DNA from 4 places in the Psychrobacillus sp. FSL K6-4615 genome. Region 4 is predicted to be linked to each of the others. Evidence: riboswitches for the same ligand, from Rfam matches in the RefSeq annotation. Region 4 holds a riboswitch; each other region holds the start of a gene.
What was found. Region 4 has a riboswitch for S-adenosylmethionine ahead of metK (methionine adenosyltransferase). Riboswitches for the same ligand answer to the same signal wherever they lie in the genome.

Region 1 (4,693 bases), 910 kb from region 4:
GATAATTGCCTCTGTATTTGGAATGGTTTTAATCGTATGAATCCCTAACAAATGCCCACCGTTCCAATTAGGAACAACAGGAGTAGCACCCGTCGCAATAAGCAAGCAGTCATAGCTTAAGATAAAATTATCTCTCGTTTGCAGAATATTCCCTGACACTGTTTTATTGTTAGGGTCTACATGGGTCACTTCATATCCTGTCTTTGCATCAATTCCGTATTTACTACGGAACATTTCTACACTTCGTGCTATAACGTCCGTTGAAGATACTACTTGTTTTCCTACTACATAGGGTAAACCACACTGTCCATAGGAATAAATATGTCCTTTTTCCAATGTCGTAATTCGAGCGTCAGGATCATTACGTACAATTTCCATTGCCGCACTCATCCCCGCAGCGTCTCCACCTATTATTACGTAGTGCATGAAGTTTCCTCCTTTGACTTTCCTTATTACTCTTTCTATACCCAACAATAACTTCCCTTCAAGTATTAGTGAATAGTTATGTTTGTTAGACGCTTAAAATTTTTCTTTTTATTTCCTTCTAAAAGTTCTTCATTGTCTTATTCTATGTAAAAAAGGCATGCCCTAATAGGACATGCCCAAAATAATTGTTTATACTGCTCTATTCCAGAAACGATGGGCAGCAACAGCATTTAAGAAACTATCTACAAAGCCTTTACCAGTTTCTTTAGTGAGAACACCAGCCTGACCAGTGAAGTGCAGATTATCAACTAGTTGCTCTCCACTAAATGTAGCACCAATTGGTTTAAAATGGGCATATGCTTCCTTAATGAAGTACGAAGCCTCTTTTTCAAACATGGCCGTTTTGCCATGTGAACTTGCTACATATACTGCATCAAATAATACAGAATCAGCAGTTAAGAAAGTATGGTCAACTGGTAACAGCGTGCCATCCGCTCCTGCAACAGATCCATGATGATCACTCACTATTTCAGGCATTGTTCCGCCTGCTTTTAAGTCTGCTAGAATCGCAGGTAAATCCTCTTCAAATCCTTCTCCGACTAAAACAGCAATTTTTCGTGTCTGAGGTTTCATAATAGTATTTAACTGACTAAGTGCTGGAGAAGACTTAGTATTCGTTGCAGTACTTACACCTTGCACTACTAGTCCTAGATTTTCTGCTACCTTACTCGCTAGATCCAAATCTACTTGTGCAAACATCTCTAATACTTGCTGACGAACAGTAAGTTCCTTACATTTACCAAGTTCAAAGCTAAATGCATTAATGATATGTTCTTTTTCTGTATCGCTCATACTATTCCAGAATAATATAGCCTGAGTGAAGTGATCCTTGAAACTCTCACTTCGCGCTCTAACTTTACGCGCATCTATTTTTTCCTCATAATGCGTGTATCCACCCTCCGCTTCGCTAACAGGTGTTGGAGTATTGTTAGCAAGAGAGTTTTTATGGTAGCTCACTCTACCTACATTAATCGATTGTCTACCATATCCGTCACGTTGGTTGTTATGGAATGGGCAAACTGGTCTGTTTATCGGAAGCTCATGGAAATTAGGTCCTCCAAGACGTATTAATTGTGTATCTGTATATGAGAATAATCGCCCTTGAAGTAGAGGATCATTAGAGAAATCAATTCCCGGGACAACACTCCCTGGATGGAATGCTACTTGCTCGGTTTCAGCAAATACATTATCTACATTGCGATTTAATGTCATTTTCCCTAGAATTTTAACTGGGATTTCTTCCTCAGGCCATAGTTTAGTAGGGTCTAAAATATCAAAGTCATATTTAAACTCATCTTCCTCTGCGATGAGTTGTACGCCGAATTCATACTCTGGATAGTCCCCATTCTCAATCGCCTCATATAGGTCGCGACGGTGAAAGTCTGGATCTTTCCCATTTATCTTTTGCGCTTCATCCCATACAACTGAGTGGGTACCAAGCAACGGCTTCCAATGAAACTTCACAAAATGGGATTTACCCGCATCATTAACGAAACGGAATGTATTTACACCGAACCCTTCCATCATTCGGAAACTACGAGGAATGGCACGATCAGACATTGTCCACATGACCATATGTGCTGACTCCTGATTGTTGGCAACAAAATCCCAAAACGTATCATGAGCACTAGCAGCTTGTGGAATTTCATTATGGGGCTCTGGTTTTAAAGCATGTACTAGGTCTGGAAATTTAATAGCATCTTGTATGAAAAAGACAGGGATATTATTTGCTACTAAATCATAATTTCCTTCTTCCGTATAAAATTTTGTTGCAAAGCCACGAGCATCGCGTGCTAACTCTCCAGAACCACGTGATCCTGCCACAGTGGAGAACCTCACGAATACAGGAGTCTTTTTACCCGGTGTTTGCAAGAACTTCGCTTTTGTAAATTCACTTGCAGATTCATATACCTCAAACTCCCCATGAGCCGCATAACCTCTAGCATGTACTACTCTTTCTGGTATACGTTCATGATCAAAATGAGTCATTTTTTCACGAAAATGGAAGTCTTCCATTAAAGTAGGGCCTCGTTCTCCTGCTTTAAGGGAAAACTCATCCTCCGAAACTTTAAGTCCTTGATTTGTAGTCATTGCTTGTCCTTGATCGTCCACTCGAAATTCTTCTAATTGTTCATTTTTACTATTTCCAGCTACTTTCTTATCCAAACAAATTCCTCCTCTAATTATCTCTTCCCTATTGTTAATACCCAGGATGACTTTCTAAAAAACCTATAAATTCAATTACATATTTAAATCCTATTAAAGCAATATGAATTACTATTGACTTCACCTAGATGAAGTAGTAAGATTATTTCAACAACTACATACTACTTATTAAGAGAAGCGAAGGGACTGGTCCGATGATGCTTCAGCAACCGCCAAAGCTATGGTATGGTGCTACTTCCAGCAAGAAATTGAGAGATAAGTATTTATTTAACCACTTACTCTTCTCATTTTGAGATGGGTTTTTTATTTCCTCTTAATACCTACTTAACTAATCGGAATAGTTTAAATTAAAGGAGATAGCAACTGTGATAAATTTATACATCAAAACAGAAAAACAGCAGCAATGGATTAATCGTTTGGAAGAATTAGAAGACAAATTTAAAAGCAAATCAGCAGATATTGACGAGAATTCTATTTTCCCAAAAGAAAATGTGGAGGATTTATTAAAACTAGGTTATGCAAGTCTAACTCTACCTGAATCGTATGGGGGCAAAGGTTTTTCTGTCTACGATATGGTTCTTTCACAGGAAATTCTTGCTAGCTTTGATGCAAATACTGCCTTATCGGTAGGGTGGAGTTTAGGTGTAGTAGGCGAACTATACGAAAAAAAATTATGGACACAGGAAAGATTAGACTTTTTCGCTACAGAAGTATTAAATGGTGCACTCATAAATCGTTCCGTCAGTGAAGCACAAACAGGTAGTCCAACACGAGGTGGCAGACCTGGTACTACCGCTATTAAAAAGGGAGATTCTTGGGTACTAAACGGACGTAAAATATTCACAACCGCTTCCCCCGTACTATCCTACTTTTTAACATCTGCTTGGATTGAGGAAGAAGAAAGAATTGGTTTTTTCCTTATACCTCGTGATACGGAGGGGCTTTCCATTGAGGAAACGTGGGATGTAGTTTCCATGCGCGGAACTAGCAGCAATGATTTAGTACTAAGCAATGTAACCGTTCATAAATCCAATTTAGTAGAGCTTCCTGAATTCGCTAGTGGCGGGAAGATCAATGGTTGGCTGCTTCATATACCTGCAACTTATCTTGGAATTGCACAGGCTGCAAGAGACTATGCAGTCCACTTTGCTAATACCCATTCACCCAATAGCTTGAATGGCTCTATTGCACAGCTACCAAACGTACAGCAGCTACTAGGTGAAATAGATTTAGAGCTTACGAAGGCTAGACTCGTCATTTACGGAGTTGCGTCCTCTTATGACAATGAATCTACAAAAGAACTTCTAACCAACGAAGTAAGCGTGGCAAAGCATATCGTTACTAATTCAGCAATCACTATTGTCGACAAAGCGATGCGATTAGTTGGTGCCAAAAGCTTACAAAGAACAAACCCCTTGCAACGTTATTACCGCGATGTTCGAGCAGGACTCCATAATCCCCCTATGGATGATATGACGATAAAAAAACTTGCACTAACTGCGTTAGAGGAAGATAACAATAAAAATTAGTGAAACGAGGAGATTAAATATGAATAAGTACTTTAAATTGGCTGCATTAGGGTTAGCCTCCGTGACAATTTTAGCTGCATGTAGTTCTGGAAAGGCTTCAACGACTTCAGAAGATGGAGATGTTCGAAAAGTAAAAGTTGCCTATGACATGGCATCTAAGCCTATTTCTTGGTTAGATGATAAAGGAAATGCTACGGGATACGATGTAGAAGTTATGAAATTAGTAGATGAACTACTTCCTGACTACGAATTTGAATATATAGGAACGACAAGCGATGATCTATTAATCGGAGTGGAACAAGGTAAGTTTCAAGTAGGTGTAAAAAATGCATTTTGGACAGAGGAACGCACCGAGAAGTTTATTTTCCCTAAAGATTTCCTAGGTCTAAGCAGTGCCGGTCTCGTATTGAAAAAAGAAAATGAGCATATTAAATCATTAGAGGATTTTGCATCTGCCGGCTACTCTTTAGCTCCTATTGCAGCAAACAATGCGCAATATACAGTAATTGACG
Region 2 (4,693 bases), 570 kb from region 4:
TCTATCTTTAGCTCAGTAAAAGCCTGTTGGATACCAATTGTCGCAGCCTTCACATTCAGCATATCCTGGCTCGTTTCTAGTAAAATAACGTCTACTCCACCTTCTACTAAAGCTTTTGCCTGTACATAAAAGTCGTTTGTAAGTTCGTCAAACGTAATACCACCAGTAACCGATAGTGTTTTAGTCGTTGGCCCTATTGCCCCAGCTACAAATCGTGGCCAGTCAGATGTAGAAAATTCATCTGCACATATTTTAGCTAGCTGGGCTGCTCGAAAGTTTATATCATGTGCCTGAGCACCAAGATCATATTCATTTAACACGACTGGGGTTCCACCAAATGTATTCGTACAAATAATATCAGCCCCAGCAGCTAAATATTCACGATGAACATGTTCAATAACATCTGGTTTGACGATATTTAAATACTCATTACAACCGTCGTATTCTTCCCCTCCGAAGTCTTCAGGGCTAAGATCCGCATTTTGTATCATCGTTCCCATTGCACCATCAATAATTAGTATTCTTTGTTGGAGCTGCTGCTCAATTAGATGTTTGGACATAGCTGAATCCTCTCTCTTTCTCCCGGTCAGTCTCTTGAATATAATGAATTAATTCTAGAGACATGTCGTAACGGAAAAATGGTGTAATAATATAAATTCCGTTAAATAGTTCCGCTGCTGTATCGATTAATTCCTTCGATATTTGAATACCTTCTGCAGTAGCTCGCTCTCTATCCTCTCCACATAAACGCATACGCTCTAGCACCTCTTCAGACAATTTTATGCCTGGGACTTCATTGTGAAGGAATTCAGAATTTCGACTATTGGTTAGTGGCATAATTCCGATGAAAATAGGGGTTGATAAATGCTTGGTCGCTTCGTAAATCTCATGGATTTTTTCTTTCGAATAGACAGGCTGTGTGATGAAATAATCCGCCCCACACTCAATTTTCTTCTCTAGTCGCTTCACTGCACGGTCCAGCACACGAACATTCGGATTAAAAGCAGCTGCTACAGAGAAGTTAGCCTTTTTCCGTAGCGACTTTCCTGAGAAAGAAATACCTTCGTTTAATTGTTTGATCAGTTGAATCAGTTCTAAGCTTGATACATCATAAACACTTGTCGCCCCAGGAAAATCCCCAATTTTAGTCGGGTCTCCAGTAACTGCAAGAATGTCATGGATTCCAAGCGCATCCAATCCCATCAAATGAGATTGAAGACCAATTAAATTACGATCACGGCACGTAATATGAGCAAGTGGTCTAATATTTTTTTGGTGTTTTAACATCGAACCCATCGCCATATTACTAACTCGTGGAGAAGCCAATGAATTATCCGCCATTGTCACCGCGTCAATTCCAGTTGCATATAGCTTTTCTGCACCTTCCATGAATGTAGTCGTATCGAGATGACGGGGAGTGTCTAATTCAACAATTATGGTCCGTTCTGTTTTCGCTTTTTCATGTAGAGCTTGGGTATTAGTTGGCTTAGCATCTTGAATAATAATAGGCTTTCTTGTCTCTACTACTTTATTGGTAATAGGGGTTAAATGCCCAATATGTCTTTTCACTGCTTCAATATGCTTTGGAGTCGTTCCACAGCAACCACCTATTAAGCACACTCCTGCATCTCTCAAATATAATGCAGCTTTACCAAAGTACTCAGCATCGGATTCGTAAACTATGCGTCCTTCATCTATATCCAGTAAGCTCGCATTTGGATAAGCAGATAAGAATGCCTTTTCTGGCAGCTTTACTCCTTCAAATGCTTGAATTGTATGATGTGGACCTAGTCGACAGTTGACTCCCACAATGTTGGCTCCAATTGTTTCAAGCTCATGCAGCGCATCATTTAGAGGTAAGCCATTTTGCAAAATACCCGGATCATGCATAGACACTTGAGCTATTATCGGAATATCGGTAAGTGTACGAAGATAAGTCACAGTAGTCTTTAGCTCTTCGAAATCATAATAGGTTTCAAGTAATAGACCATCTGGATCTCCCGCCAACAATTGGATTGCTTGTTGGTCGAGTGAATGAATAATTTCTTGGAGTGTAGCATCACTTTTTCGAATTCCTCGAATCCCCCCAATAGTCCCGAGGACGAATTGGTTTCCAGATGCGGCAGCTCTTTTCGCAATTTGAATGGCAGCTTCATTTATTTCTTTCACTTGATTTTCTAGTCCATAGCGAGCAAGCTTAATAGCATTTGCTCCGTATGTATTCGTTTGAATAATATCTGCTCCGGCCGCAATATAATCCTGATGGATTTTCTCTATAATTTCCGGTTTTTGAATATTTAACTCTTCATTACAATAGTCAATTCCATAAGAGTACAGTAGTGTCCCCATTGCCCCGTCTGCTGTCAGTATTGACGTCTGTAACTTCTCCAATAAACTCATAGTGCATTCATCCTCCCATATAAAAAAGCCTTCTATGAAAAGAAGGCTTTACTAGTATGCAAGATACCACCTTCTCATCTTTCAAACTTTTGCAAAGTCTGCTGGATTTAGCACCTGACCAAATGAATGGCTGGTTGCTGAAGCGTCGTAGGGCCAGTCCCTCGGCTTCTCTTGATAAGAATTTCACTATTCAGTTTTCTAATTAGACATATCGTACCTTTATTCAACTAAAGCGTCAAGTTATATTTTGAACTTTCTATATTTTCGGAAGAACTGGGTTGAGCTGAGTTATTCCTGTGATTTCACACTATATTCGGGTGATTTTTGAGTATATTCTGGTGATTATCGTCTACATTCAGGTGATTCTAACAAACTTTCGGGTGTTTCCTTTTACCAAGTCCATTTATACTTTCTATCCCTAGAGGTTCCTGTGTGGGTTAGATTCATTGATTGTAGTAGTCTGTGGGCAATCTCGCTTGATTCTAAATGGAGAAAGGTTCTACATTGTTTGTTCGTTATCGTATCGCTAATTAGCATAAACCAATCCCTTATTGCTTTTTCATGAGCAATCTTATCGAAATGACCACAGATAGGACAAGTCCAACCATTTTTCCTTTTTACCATTCCATGAAAATTACACTTTTCACATCGTACCCCGCTTATCAGGTCTTCAGGTTTAATACCCCAGCGTGCACACATTGGAAAAGGAATGTAGGTTTGTTGGTCGACTACTATTTTTTCACTAAACTTTTGCATCTGGGTTGAATTATAATACATAGTTTCACGAGGTAGATTGCGTAAATAGACTGGGATCGTTTGCGGAAGAATAGCAATATGTTTTTTCGGAGGTTCAATTACTCTCACTTTCGGGTTGCTCAGAACAATTACTCCGTGGATTGGGATAGGCAATACATGTTCACCTAGCCACTCTTGAAGTAAATAAATATTTCGCGACAATTGAATTTCTGGGCTTTCAAAAACATCAATTTTCCCCTCATTTGTTTCACGCTCTAATAATGCAGGATTTTGTTTAAAAAATAATTTACCACTAATATTTTTACTTTCAAGAATAACTAAAAAATAAGGTGTCAGAAAGATAGCATCCATTTGAAATTTACCGTTTGAATTCAAACCTACACTTTCAACGAGAAAGTATTCAAATGGAAATGTATATTTTGCAAACACGTCCCTTATTCTTCTTTCTCCTTGCAAACCAGCTTTTGCCGCCCTTGCTTTTGCAATAATTATTTCCTTTTGCGGATGTGTATCATTTAATCGTTCCCCTAACATTTGTAGGCCCACTAAATTGTATTCTCTTGTATCTATTCTTGTAAGCAACCAACCACCCCCACCCGCATCGTAGCACAATAAAAGAAATTGTAAATTCCATTAAATACGCAACTATTCTGTTTTCCGCATAAAAAAAAGACCAAAAGTGAATTTTGGTCCCGTAATTTACTGTACTATTGAATTTATGATTTTTTCTGCAGTTTCTCTGCCATTCTTAATACAAGCCGCAATCCCAACTCCGTAATAAGAACAGCCAGCTAACAAGACATTTGGCATGTCATTTGCCATTTTAGCTGTTAATGATTGAATCGCATCTCCATGCGCTAAATGATAGTTCGGCATTTGCTCGTTCCATTTTGTTACTTCTATGACTTCAGGTTTGCCTGTTAATTTCAAGCTCATTTCAATATCTTGAAGCGCCACTTCCACTAGCTCGTCTTCACTCATGTTCTTCATACTCTCAAAAGCCGGGTTCGAACTCTTATAAAACATACGAACTAATAACTGATTATTTTTTGATGTGTGCGTCCATTTCCGACTTGTCCACGTACATGCATTACATCTCACATCACTATTTTCCGAAACGATAAAACCAGTTCCCTCCGCTGGGAGCTGCTCGTCTGGAATATCAAAACCAAGATATACACTAATAAGGGAGGAATTTTTCAATTTGTTAAAGTCCGTATCCAACTCTTCATCCTGAAGAATTACTTGCGCCACGTTATGAGGAGTTGCTAGCACTACACTGTCCGCTTCAATCGTTTCTCCGTTAGTCAATAAAATCGAATAATAATCATCTTTCTTCTCTACTTTCTTCGTTGCCACACCTTTAATAATTGTTGATTGGCTTAGCACTTCCTCTAAGCGATCGATAAGTGTAGAAAGTCCGTTTTGAAAGGAAATAAACTTCTTATTTGCTGAGGCCTGGAATTGCGCTTTGTTTTCTTCTAACCCTTTCATTATACTGCCGTATTTGTTTTTATAATCGATTAAGTATGGCAAT
Region 3 (4,693 bases), 1.2 Mb from region 4:
AGCCTGCAAACCCTACGGAATCATGGAATATTTTTTCTAGCACAAATGCCTCATAGCCTTCTATACTTTTATATAAATCGGACTCTCCTTTTTTCCAACACTCTGAAAATTTAGCGCAAAATGTGTTCCATGTATTCTGTATATGGGTATGTATAGCATCCCGTTGGTCATCTTGACGCGTAAAGGATTGAACTATTAAGTTCCCCAAAAATAAGCCAATATCAAATCCAATTGGGCCGTAAAATGCAAATTCCGGGTCAATTACTTTCGTTTCCGCTTCACTCGCAAATATACTTCCGGTATGAAGATCCCCATGTAACAAAGCTTCGGCTTCCGTCAAAAAACTTCTTTTTAGCTTGGCTACTTCCAATTTCAACAAGTTGTTATTCCAAATAGCTTCCACTTCTGCTTGTAATGCTGGTTCAAAGTCATTTGTTTCATGATCAAAAAAAGGATCTGTAAAGATTAAGTCTTCTGTGATCTTACATAGCTCGGGGTTAGAAAATTCTACAACAAGTGACTTTTTTTCAAAGGGGTGGAGTACAAAGTCAGAAGTATTGAAAAGTGTTAAGGCTAGATATTCGCCAATATCGGTTGATAATTTAGGATAGGACTTTCCTTTTATCAAGCCCTCACGAACTATTTCAAGATGAGACAGATCTTCCATGATTGTGATTGCTAAGCTTTCATCAGTTGCATAGACTTTTGGGACTAATCCAACTGCGTATTCTCCATGTTTTTGTAATGCACTAGCTTCGATCTTTGCCCTTTTCAAAGTAAGTGGCCAGCTCTCCCCGATGACCTTTGCATAGGGTAAGGCCTGTTTAATAATAATGCCTTTCTCACCGGATCCATCTGTTACACGGAATACATAATTTAGATTTCCATCACCAATCTCTTCGCAAACTAATGGAGCTTCGCTAGAAAATAATGATAACTCTATCACCAGTGAAATTACCGTTTCTTTAGTTAATGATTCATATTCTTTCATTGCTACTACCGCCATTATGATCGTCCTCTCATTTACAAAATAAAAAACCTCTTTCCAAAAGAAAGAGGCTTAGAATAAGAGATTCTGAACCTCTTATCTCTCAGAAAGTAAACTTTCTGATGGAATTAGCACCGTGCCTTACGGAATTTTACATTCCGGCGCATAAAGCGCCCCGTCTCACAACGGTATTACGGTCGGTTGCTGGGCGTCATCGGGCCATTATCCCTCTGCCTGCTCTTGATAAGAGTGCGGTACAACTATGATGTTTGTTTAGAATCCTAGCATATTAGAAAAAGCTATGTCAATACAATTTTGAATAATGATAATTTTTCAATTTCTTGTTGACAGAATTTTTAATGCATGGAATAATCAATATAATTTATTAAATACAAACTGAATATTTTTTCTTATTTAGAGCAGGTGGAGGGACAAGCCCTATGATACCCGGCAACCGATTCAATTATGAACACGGTGCTAATTCTTGCAGTCAAATGGCTGAGAGATAAGAAGTTGTTAAGCTATTAACCTCTTCTTATTTGAAGAGGTTTTTTATATTATCTGTCTAGCTCTAGCGCCTAGACACTTACGCTTTTCTAATATTAGGAGTGAAAAAATGAGTGGAATTACTGCGCACTATCAACTATACGGAAAGTCTGGTTCTTTTGAAAAAAAAGCGGATGATATTGCTCTTGGATTGACTATTGGTTCTTGGACCAATTTAGCTTTTTTAGAACAGGAACAGCTAAAAAAACATAAAGGAACTGTACGATCGGTTACTGAATTTGAAAATATTCTTCACCCCATTCATCCGGAAAGAATTAAAGGAGAAATTAAAGTATTCTATCCTGCCGCAAATTTTTCAGCAGATATACCAGCAATTTTAACTACCGTTTTCGGCAAACTATCTCTGGATGGAGAAGTAAAATTATTGGATTTAGAATTTGACACAAATATATTATCCCATTTCCCTGGCCCTCGCTTCGGCATTCAAGGTATCCGAGAAAGATTGGGAGTTTATGAACGTCCACTCATCATGAGTATCTTCAAAGGTGTCATTGGAAGAGATATCGAGTACCTAGCGCAACAACTGAAGCAACAAGCACTTGGTGGAGTTGACCTTGTAAAAGATGACGAAATCCTATTTGACAATCCACTCACTTCTTTTGAAACACGTATCACTACTGGTCGAGAGGTATTAAGACAAGTCTATGAAGAAACTGGTCATCGTACTCTATACGCAGTAAATTTGTCGGGACGTACATTCAAACTAAAGGACAAGGCCAAAAAAGCACGGGAACTTGGAGCAGATGCACTCTTATTTAATGTTCATGCATACGGTTTAGACGTTCTTCAGGAGTTAGCAGAGGACGAAGAGATTCAATTACCACTCATGGCTCATCCGGCTTATAGCGGAGCATTCACGTCCTCAGGATTTTATGGAGTTTCCACGGCACTTGTTCTTGGTAAACTTACCCGCTATGCAGGAGCAGATTTTTCATTATTCCCTTCTCCTTATGGCAGTGTTGCACTTGAAAAATCTGTAGCTCTTTCTTTAGGGAAAGAACTAACAAAGCCTAGTGAAGTAAAACAAAGCTTTCCGGTGCCTTCTGCAGGCATTCACCCTGGTCTAGTACCACTGTTAATGAATGACTATGGAATCGACAGCATCATTAATGCCGGGGGTGGAGTACACGGTCATCCGGCCGGTGCAACCGGAGGAGGTTTGGCTTTTAGACAGGCAGTATCGGCTGTTTTGGAAGGTATTCCATTAGAAGAAGCAGCTAAAACCCAGAGTGAATTAAACACAGCACTTGAATTATGGAGGTGATAATATGAGTAATCTTGTAGTTTTTTGTGACTTCGATGGAACTATTACCAATCAGGATAACATTATGGCAATCATGAAAGAGTTTGCTCCACCAGAATGGACATCTATTAAAGATGATATTTTAGGACAACGAATTTCCATACGAGATGGTGTAGCAAAAATGTTCACACTCCTTCCTGTTGAGTCAAAAGATGACATTATCTCTTTTGTGCTTAAGCAGGCAGTCATCCGTGATGGGTTTAGTGAATTTGTCTCCTATGCAAAAAAACACAACATACCACTCTACATCGTAAGTGGTGGCATAGACTTTTTTGTCCACAAGCTACTAGAACCATTCGGGCCATTTACAGGAGTCTATTGTAATACATCCCAATTTTCCAAGGATACAATTCACATTGAGTTTCCGTATAGCTGTGATGATCAATGTACTAGCCAAGGCTGTGGTTGCTGTAAACCCTCTATTATTCGTACCCTTCTTGACCAAGATGCTGTGAGCGTTGTGATTGGGGATTCCATCACTGATCTTGAAGCAGCAAAATTAGGTGATGTCGTTATTGCGAGGGATTTCTTAATCGAAAAATGCGATGAATTGAATATTCCCTATGAACCTTTTGAGAACTTCCACGATGTGATAAAAATTATTGACGCAAAGTTAGGTGTGGAAATATGACTTTACAAGATAAATGGGAAGAACTTGCAGACATAAAAGATGAATTAGCCGTACGGGATTGGTTTATGGGGACGAGCGGTAATCTTGCTATTAAAGTACATGATAATCCTATGGAGTTCTTAGTGACAGCAAGCGGAAAAGATAAAAAAAAGAGAACAGCAGAGGATTTTTTACTTGTTGATGCAGATGGAAACCCAGTCGAAAATACACATTTAACTCCATCAGCCGAAACATTATTACACTGTGCAATATATCGCGAAACAAATGCAGGTTGTAGCTTACACATCCATACAGTTGCAAATAACGTTATTTCCGAATTATATGGTGACAAAGGTTCAGTGGATTTTCAAGGGATTGAACTTATTAAAGCTTTTGGAATGTGGGAAGAGGATGCCATACTATCGATACCCATTATCCCTAACTACGCCCATATACCAAAGCTTGCAGAAGAGTTTACACCGTATATTTCTGCAGACAAGGGAGTTATACTCATTCGAAATCACGGAATAACTGTTTGGGGAAAAGATGGATTTGAGGCAAAAAAATTACTTGAAGCTTGCGAATTTTTATTTCAGTATCAATTAGCACTACATCAAATACACTCAAAATAGAAAGGAAGATTGTTAATGGCTATTATTAAAATTCAAGGAACAAATGAAACAATTAAAGAGCAAAAAGAGGTAGCAGCATTTTTAGAGAACCAAGAAGTAATTTATGAGCATTGGGATATTAACAAACTACCAGAAAACCTTCGTGAAAAATTTGACTTAAGCGACGGAGAAAAGCAAGAGATTCTCCAAGCCTTCCAAATTGAAATAGATGATATCTCTAGTCGCCGTGGCTATCAAGCGGCCGATATTATCTCTCTTTCAGATTCGAACCCAAACTTAGACGAACTGTTAAAAAATTTCGAACGCAAACACCTTCATACCGACGATGAAGTCCGTTATATTGTAAGTGGTCACGGTGTCTTCATCATACAAGGCAAGGATGAACGCTACTTTGAAGTTCATCTTTCACCTGGTGATTTGATATCTGTGCCTGAGAATATTACACATTACTTCACATTATCAGAGGACCGTAAAGTTGTTGCTGTACGCATATTTGTAACAACAGAGGGGTGGGTCCCAGTTTATCAAGAGGAAGCAGTAGAACAATAAAGGTAAATGCTCTTTGTAGGAATAAGAAAAAAGGAATGCTATAC
Region 4 (4,693 bases):
AGTCATAACGAGAATTGGTTTATTTGGAATAGAGATTTCCGATTGATTTACTGTTTTTAGGAGTGTTTGAAGCTCCTTGTACCATTCTGTTGAAATAAAGGTACTATAAGTAGGATCAGATACAAATTGTTGAATTACCTCATAATTTCTCGTTAACTCATTTAATTGAATATCATGATTGATTTTCTGCGGTATGGACAACTTGGCTAGTGTATTGGTCCATTTGGAAGGGAGTTTTTGAAGTTGGAGCCATGGAGATGTCAATATTACTCCCGCATATTCAATATCTAGTTTTCGTAAAACTTTAATAAGTAAGGTTGCTCCAAGGCCATGCCCCATTAAAAATATAGGTAGGTCGTATGAAACTGCCACTTGCATCGCTTGTTTAATGTAGTTCTTATATAGTTCGAAGGATTCGTCATGAATATTTTTTGATTTTTTTAATTCTCCATGACCGGGCAAGTCACCCATAACGATATGATAGTTGGAGCTTCTCAACTTTTCGATTAACCAAGCATATCTTCTATGATGTTCATATGCACTATGAACAATAACTATTACGGCTTTTGGCTTTCCTTCTGTTTCCCATTTCCACATATAAACAAACCTCTTTTCTTCCTTGCATTTCCACGGTATATATTTTCATTCAAACTGTATGTCTGTTACCATTAATTATAATCTATTTTCAAAAGGAGCGTATGTTAAATGATTTATCCATATAAAGGGAAAACACCAATTATAGACGACTCTGCTTTTATAGCTGATTATGTCACAATTACAGGTGATGTGACAATCGGTCCAGAGACTACAATTTGGTTTAATACGGTAATTAGAGGGGATGTTGCTCCTACTATTATTGGAAGTAAAGTTAGTATACAAGATTTAAGTTGTCTGCATCAAAGTCCAAATAATCCACTCATTATAGAAGACGAAGTAACTATTGGACATCAAGTCACTTTACATAGTTGCACAATACGTAAAGGTGCATTAATAGGGATGGGATCCATTATTTTAGATGGAGCTGAAATTGGAGAAGGTGCATTCATCGGAGCAGGTAGTCTAGTACCTCCTGGCAAGAAGGTACCTCCCAATTCTTTGGCACTAGGAAGCCCTGCAAAAGTCGTTCGTGAGCTAAACGATGAAGATAAGGCCGATGTCCAAAGAATTATCCGAGAATATGTAGAAAAAGGACAATACTATAAATCCCTTCAAAAATAACATTTGTTAGTGATTATTTGTCTTGATTGATCGATTAATAACTTTCATCGATCGATTTTATGACTCAATCGATCGATTATTGGCATCCATTGATCAATTCTTATTATATTCCCCATGAAAAAAGGCTTTCCCTTATAGGAAAGCCTTTTTTGTTCATACTATTATAATCCAGCCATTTGTTTTAATTGTGCAGCTTTATCTGTTTTTTCCCATGGCACATCAATGTCTGTACGACCAAAGTGACCATAAGCAGCAGTTTGTTTGTATATTGGACGGCGTAGATCTAGCATTTTAATAATTCCTGCTGGACGAAGGTCGAATAGTTCACGAATATATGAAACTAATTTCACTTCTTCTACTTTTCCAGTACCAAAAGTTTCTACAGCAATGGAAACAGGTTTAGCTACACCAATTGCATAAGCAAGTTGTACTTCACAACGATCAGCAAGACCAGCGGCAACAATATTTTTAGCAACATAGCGTGCAGCGTATGCAGCAGAACGGTCTACTTTTGTTGGATCTTTACCAGAGAATGCTCCCCCACCATGACGAGCGTATCCACCGTAAGTATCTACGATAATTTTACGTCCTGTTAAACCAGCATCTCCTTGTGGTCCACCAATTACAAAGCGTCCAGTTGGATTGATAAAGTATTTTGTATTTTCATCTATTAAATTTGTAGGAACAATCGGATTGATCACTACTTCTTTAATATCTTTTTGAATTTGTTCTAACGTAATTTCCGGATGGTGTTGAGTAGATATAACTATTGTATCGATATGAACCGGATTATTGTTCTCATCATACTCTACAGTTACTTGTGTTTTTCCATCTGGACGAAGATAATCTAAAGTTTCATCTTTACGGACTTGTGCCAATCGATGAGCTAGTTTATGCGCTAAACTAATTGGTAACGGCATAAGCTCTGGAGTTTCATTACATGCATAACCAAACATTAAGCCTTGGTCTCCTGCTCCAATTGCATCTATATCAGAATCGCTCATTGATCCTTCTCTTGCTTCTAACGCTTGATCTACACCCTGTGCAATGTCAGGTGATTGTTCATCAATAGAAGTTAGCACAGCAGAAGTTTCTGAGTCAAAACCATACTTCGCACGTGTATAACCAATTTCTTTAATAGTAGAACGAACTACTTTAGGAATATCTACATAAGTAGATGTAGTAATTTCTCCAGCAACTAATACTAACCCTGTTGTTACACTCGTTTCACAAGCTACACGAGCATTTGGGTCTTCTGCTAGAATTGCATCTAGAATTGCATCAGAGATTTGATCACAAATTTTATCTGGATGTCCCTCTGTCACTGATTCTGACGTAAATAATCGACGTTGTGTCATAGATTGTTCCTCCTATATCCCGCGAGATTTCTCTCAAGAATTGATACGGTACTCATTCCCATGTCAAGCCATTCAAAATGTTTCATGCATTTTCTTCACATAATAGTACATGTAAGTTAAATGCATTGAAGTTAACTTGAAGCCGTTTCGGACTTGGCACACAAGGATAAAGGGCGATGTTCAATAAAAAAACCTCTCACTCACGTAAATATACATGAGGAAAGGTATTAGTATCATAAGCACCTTTCACTCTTATCAATCAAGGAATTTCACCTTGTCTCAGGTTTGGCACCTTTGTAATAAAGAAAATACTACAGGTTGCCGGGTTTCATAGGGCCTGACCCCTCCACCAGCTCGGGATAAGAGTATCCGTTCAATTTATCATCATACGTAAGTATGTATAATATGTCAACTATTTTTGTTTGTATTTTATACACAAACGAAAAAATTAAAAGTGAATAGTATAGACTAATGAACCTAATGTGTTATACTAATTCACATATCTAGAAAACTTCCTCTTTTGAAGAGGAAATATAAAAAAAGGATGGTATATTCAAAATGAATTCAATCGAAACAGTGAGTGAACTGAAAGCATTGTTAGCAGGAAATAACGTTAGCAGCCAATTGTCAGTGCCACAACTTGTGGAAAAAGCTACAACAAGAGGAGAAGCAGTACTAACTTCTACTGGTGCAGTTAAAGCTGAAACAGGAAAATATACTGGCCGTTCTCCCCAAGATAAGTATATAGTAGATGAAGCTATTTCTAAAGACAAAATCGATTGGGGCTCAGTAAACCAACCAATTTCTTCTGACATTTTCGATGCATTATATAAAAAAATGATTAACTTCCTAAACAAACAAGATGAAATATTCGAGTTTAAAGGATATGCAGGAGCAGACAAAGAATCACGTTTAGGTATTCAAATTATTAACGAATACGCTTGGCATAACCTTTTCGCTCATCAGCTATTCATACGACCAACACAAGAAGAACTTGCTACTCATACGACTGATTTCACTATTTTATCTGCTCCTAACTTTAAAGCAGATCCAGCGGTAGACGGTACTCACTCAGAGACGTTTATCATCGTATCTATGGAAAAACGCACAGTGCTAATCGGTGGAACTGAGTACGCTGGCGAGATGAAGAAATCGATTTTCTCTATTATGAACTACTTACTACCAGAACAGGACATTTTACCAATGCACTGCTCTGCAAACGTTGGGGATGATGGAGACGTTACATTATTCTTCGGATTATCAGGAACAGGGAAAACTACCCTTTCAGCAGATGCTGGTCGCAAATTAATCGGAGACGATGAGCACGGTTGGTCGGATAACGGTGTGTTCAATATCGAAGGTGGCTGTTACGCAAAATGTATCGACCTAACTCGTGAAAACGAACCACAAATTTGGGACGCGATCTCATTCGGCACGGTCCTAGAAAACGTAGTAGTAGATGCAGAAACTCGCGTAGCTAACTATGCAGATAACTCATTAACCGAAAATACACGTGCTGCATACCCAATTCAATATATCGATAATATTGTTGACCCTTCTGTAGCAGGTCACCCAAATACAATTATTTTCTTAACTGCGGATGCTTTTGGCGTATTGCCTCCGATTAGTAAACTAACGAAAGAACAGGCAATGTACCATTTCTTAAGTGGCTTTACTTCTAAACTTGCTGGTACTGAACGTGGAGTTACATCCCCACAACCAGTATTCTCGACTTGCTTCGGTTCTCCTTTCTTACCATTACATGCAACAGTATATGCAGAAATGCTAGGCAAGAAGATTGACGAGCACGGTGCACAAGTGTTCTTAGTAAACACTGGTTGGACTGGCGGAGAATACGGTGTTGGTAACCGTATGAAGCTGTCATACACACGTACAATGGTTCGTGCTGCTATTGATGGCAAACTAAACAATACTGATACGGAAACAGATACAGTATTCGGATTAGCTATTCCTAAAGTAGTAGAAGGCGTACCTTCTGAAGTCCTTATCCCTCGTAATGCATGGGCAGACAAAGCAGCATATGACAAAAAAGCCGCTGATTTAGCTAAGTCTTTCCGTGATAACTTTAAAAAGTTTGGTACAGTTTCTGAAGATAT

Region 1: it holds a riboswitch for S-adenosylmethionine, as region 4 does, so the genes downstream of both, MKX53_RS16890 (acyl-CoA dehydrogenase family protein) here and metK (methionine adenosyltransferase) in region 4, are expected to answer to the same signal.
Region 2: it holds a riboswitch for S-adenosylmethionine, as region 4 does, so the genes downstream of both, MKX53_RS15190 (bifunctional homocysteine S-methyltransferase/methylenetetrahydrofolate reductase) here and metK (methionine adenosyltransferase) in region 4, are expected to answer to the same signal.
Region 3: it holds a riboswitch for S-adenosylmethionine, as region 4 does, so the genes downstream of both, mtnW (2,3-diketo-5-methylthiopentyl-1-phosphate enolase) here and metK (methionine adenosyltransferase) in region 4, are expected to answer to the same signal.

The regions. Positions count from the first base shown of each region.
Region 1 covers NZ_JBBOYQ010000001.1:3,373,577-3,378,269, forward strand. Annotated here, with positions in the region: gene MKX53_RS16880 (FAD-dependent oxidoreductase) at 1-426, opposite strand, end outside; gene MKX53_RS16885 (catalase) at 616-2,652, opposite strand; SAM riboswitch class I at 2,815-2,914, shown strand; gene MKX53_RS16890 (acyl-CoA dehydrogenase family protein) at 3,018-4,181, shown strand; gene MKX53_RS16895 (transporter substrate-binding domain-containing protein) at 4,201-4,693, shown strand, end outside.
Region 2 covers NZ_JBBOYQ010000001.1:3,033,469-3,038,161, forward strand. Annotated here, with positions in the region: gene metH (methionine synthase) at 1-560, opposite strand, end outside; gene MKX53_RS15190 (bifunctional homocysteine S-methyltransferase/methylenetetrahydrofolate reductase) at 541-2,400, opposite strand; SAM riboswitch class I at 2,472-2,581, opposite strand; gene MKX53_RS15195 (nuclease-related domain-containing protein) at 2,791-3,738, opposite strand; gene MKX53_RS15200 (protoporphyrinogen oxidase) at 3,856-4,693, opposite strand, start outside.
Region 3 covers NZ_JBBOYQ010000001.1:3,630,246-3,634,938, forward strand. Annotated here, with positions in the region: gene mtnK (S-methyl-5-thioribose kinase) at 1-1,006, opposite strand, end outside; SAM riboswitch class I at 1,082-1,238, opposite strand; SAM riboswitch class I at 1,396-1,500, shown strand; gene mtnW (2,3-diketo-5-methylthiopentyl-1-phosphate enolase) at 1,605-2,819, shown strand; gene MKX53_RS18400 (2-hydroxy-3-keto-5-methylthiopentenyl-1-phosphate phosphatase) at 2,824-3,489, shown strand; gene MKX53_RS18405 (methylthioribulose 1-phosphate dehydratase) at 3,486-4,100, shown strand; gene MKX53_RS18410 (1,2-dihydroxy-3-keto-5-methylthiopentene dioxygenase) at 4,116-4,649, shown strand.
Region 4 covers NZ_JBBOYQ010000001.1:2,462,989-2,467,681, forward strand. Annotated here, with positions in the region: gene MKX53_RS12240 (alpha/beta hydrolase) at 1-597, opposite strand, end outside; gene MKX53_RS12245 (gamma carbonic anhydrase) at 706-1,218, shown strand; gene metK (methionine adenosyltransferase) at 1,380-2,576, opposite strand; SAM riboswitch class I at 2,826-2,942, opposite strand; gene pckA (phosphoenolpyruvate carboxykinase (ATP)) at 3,135-4,693, shown strand, end outside.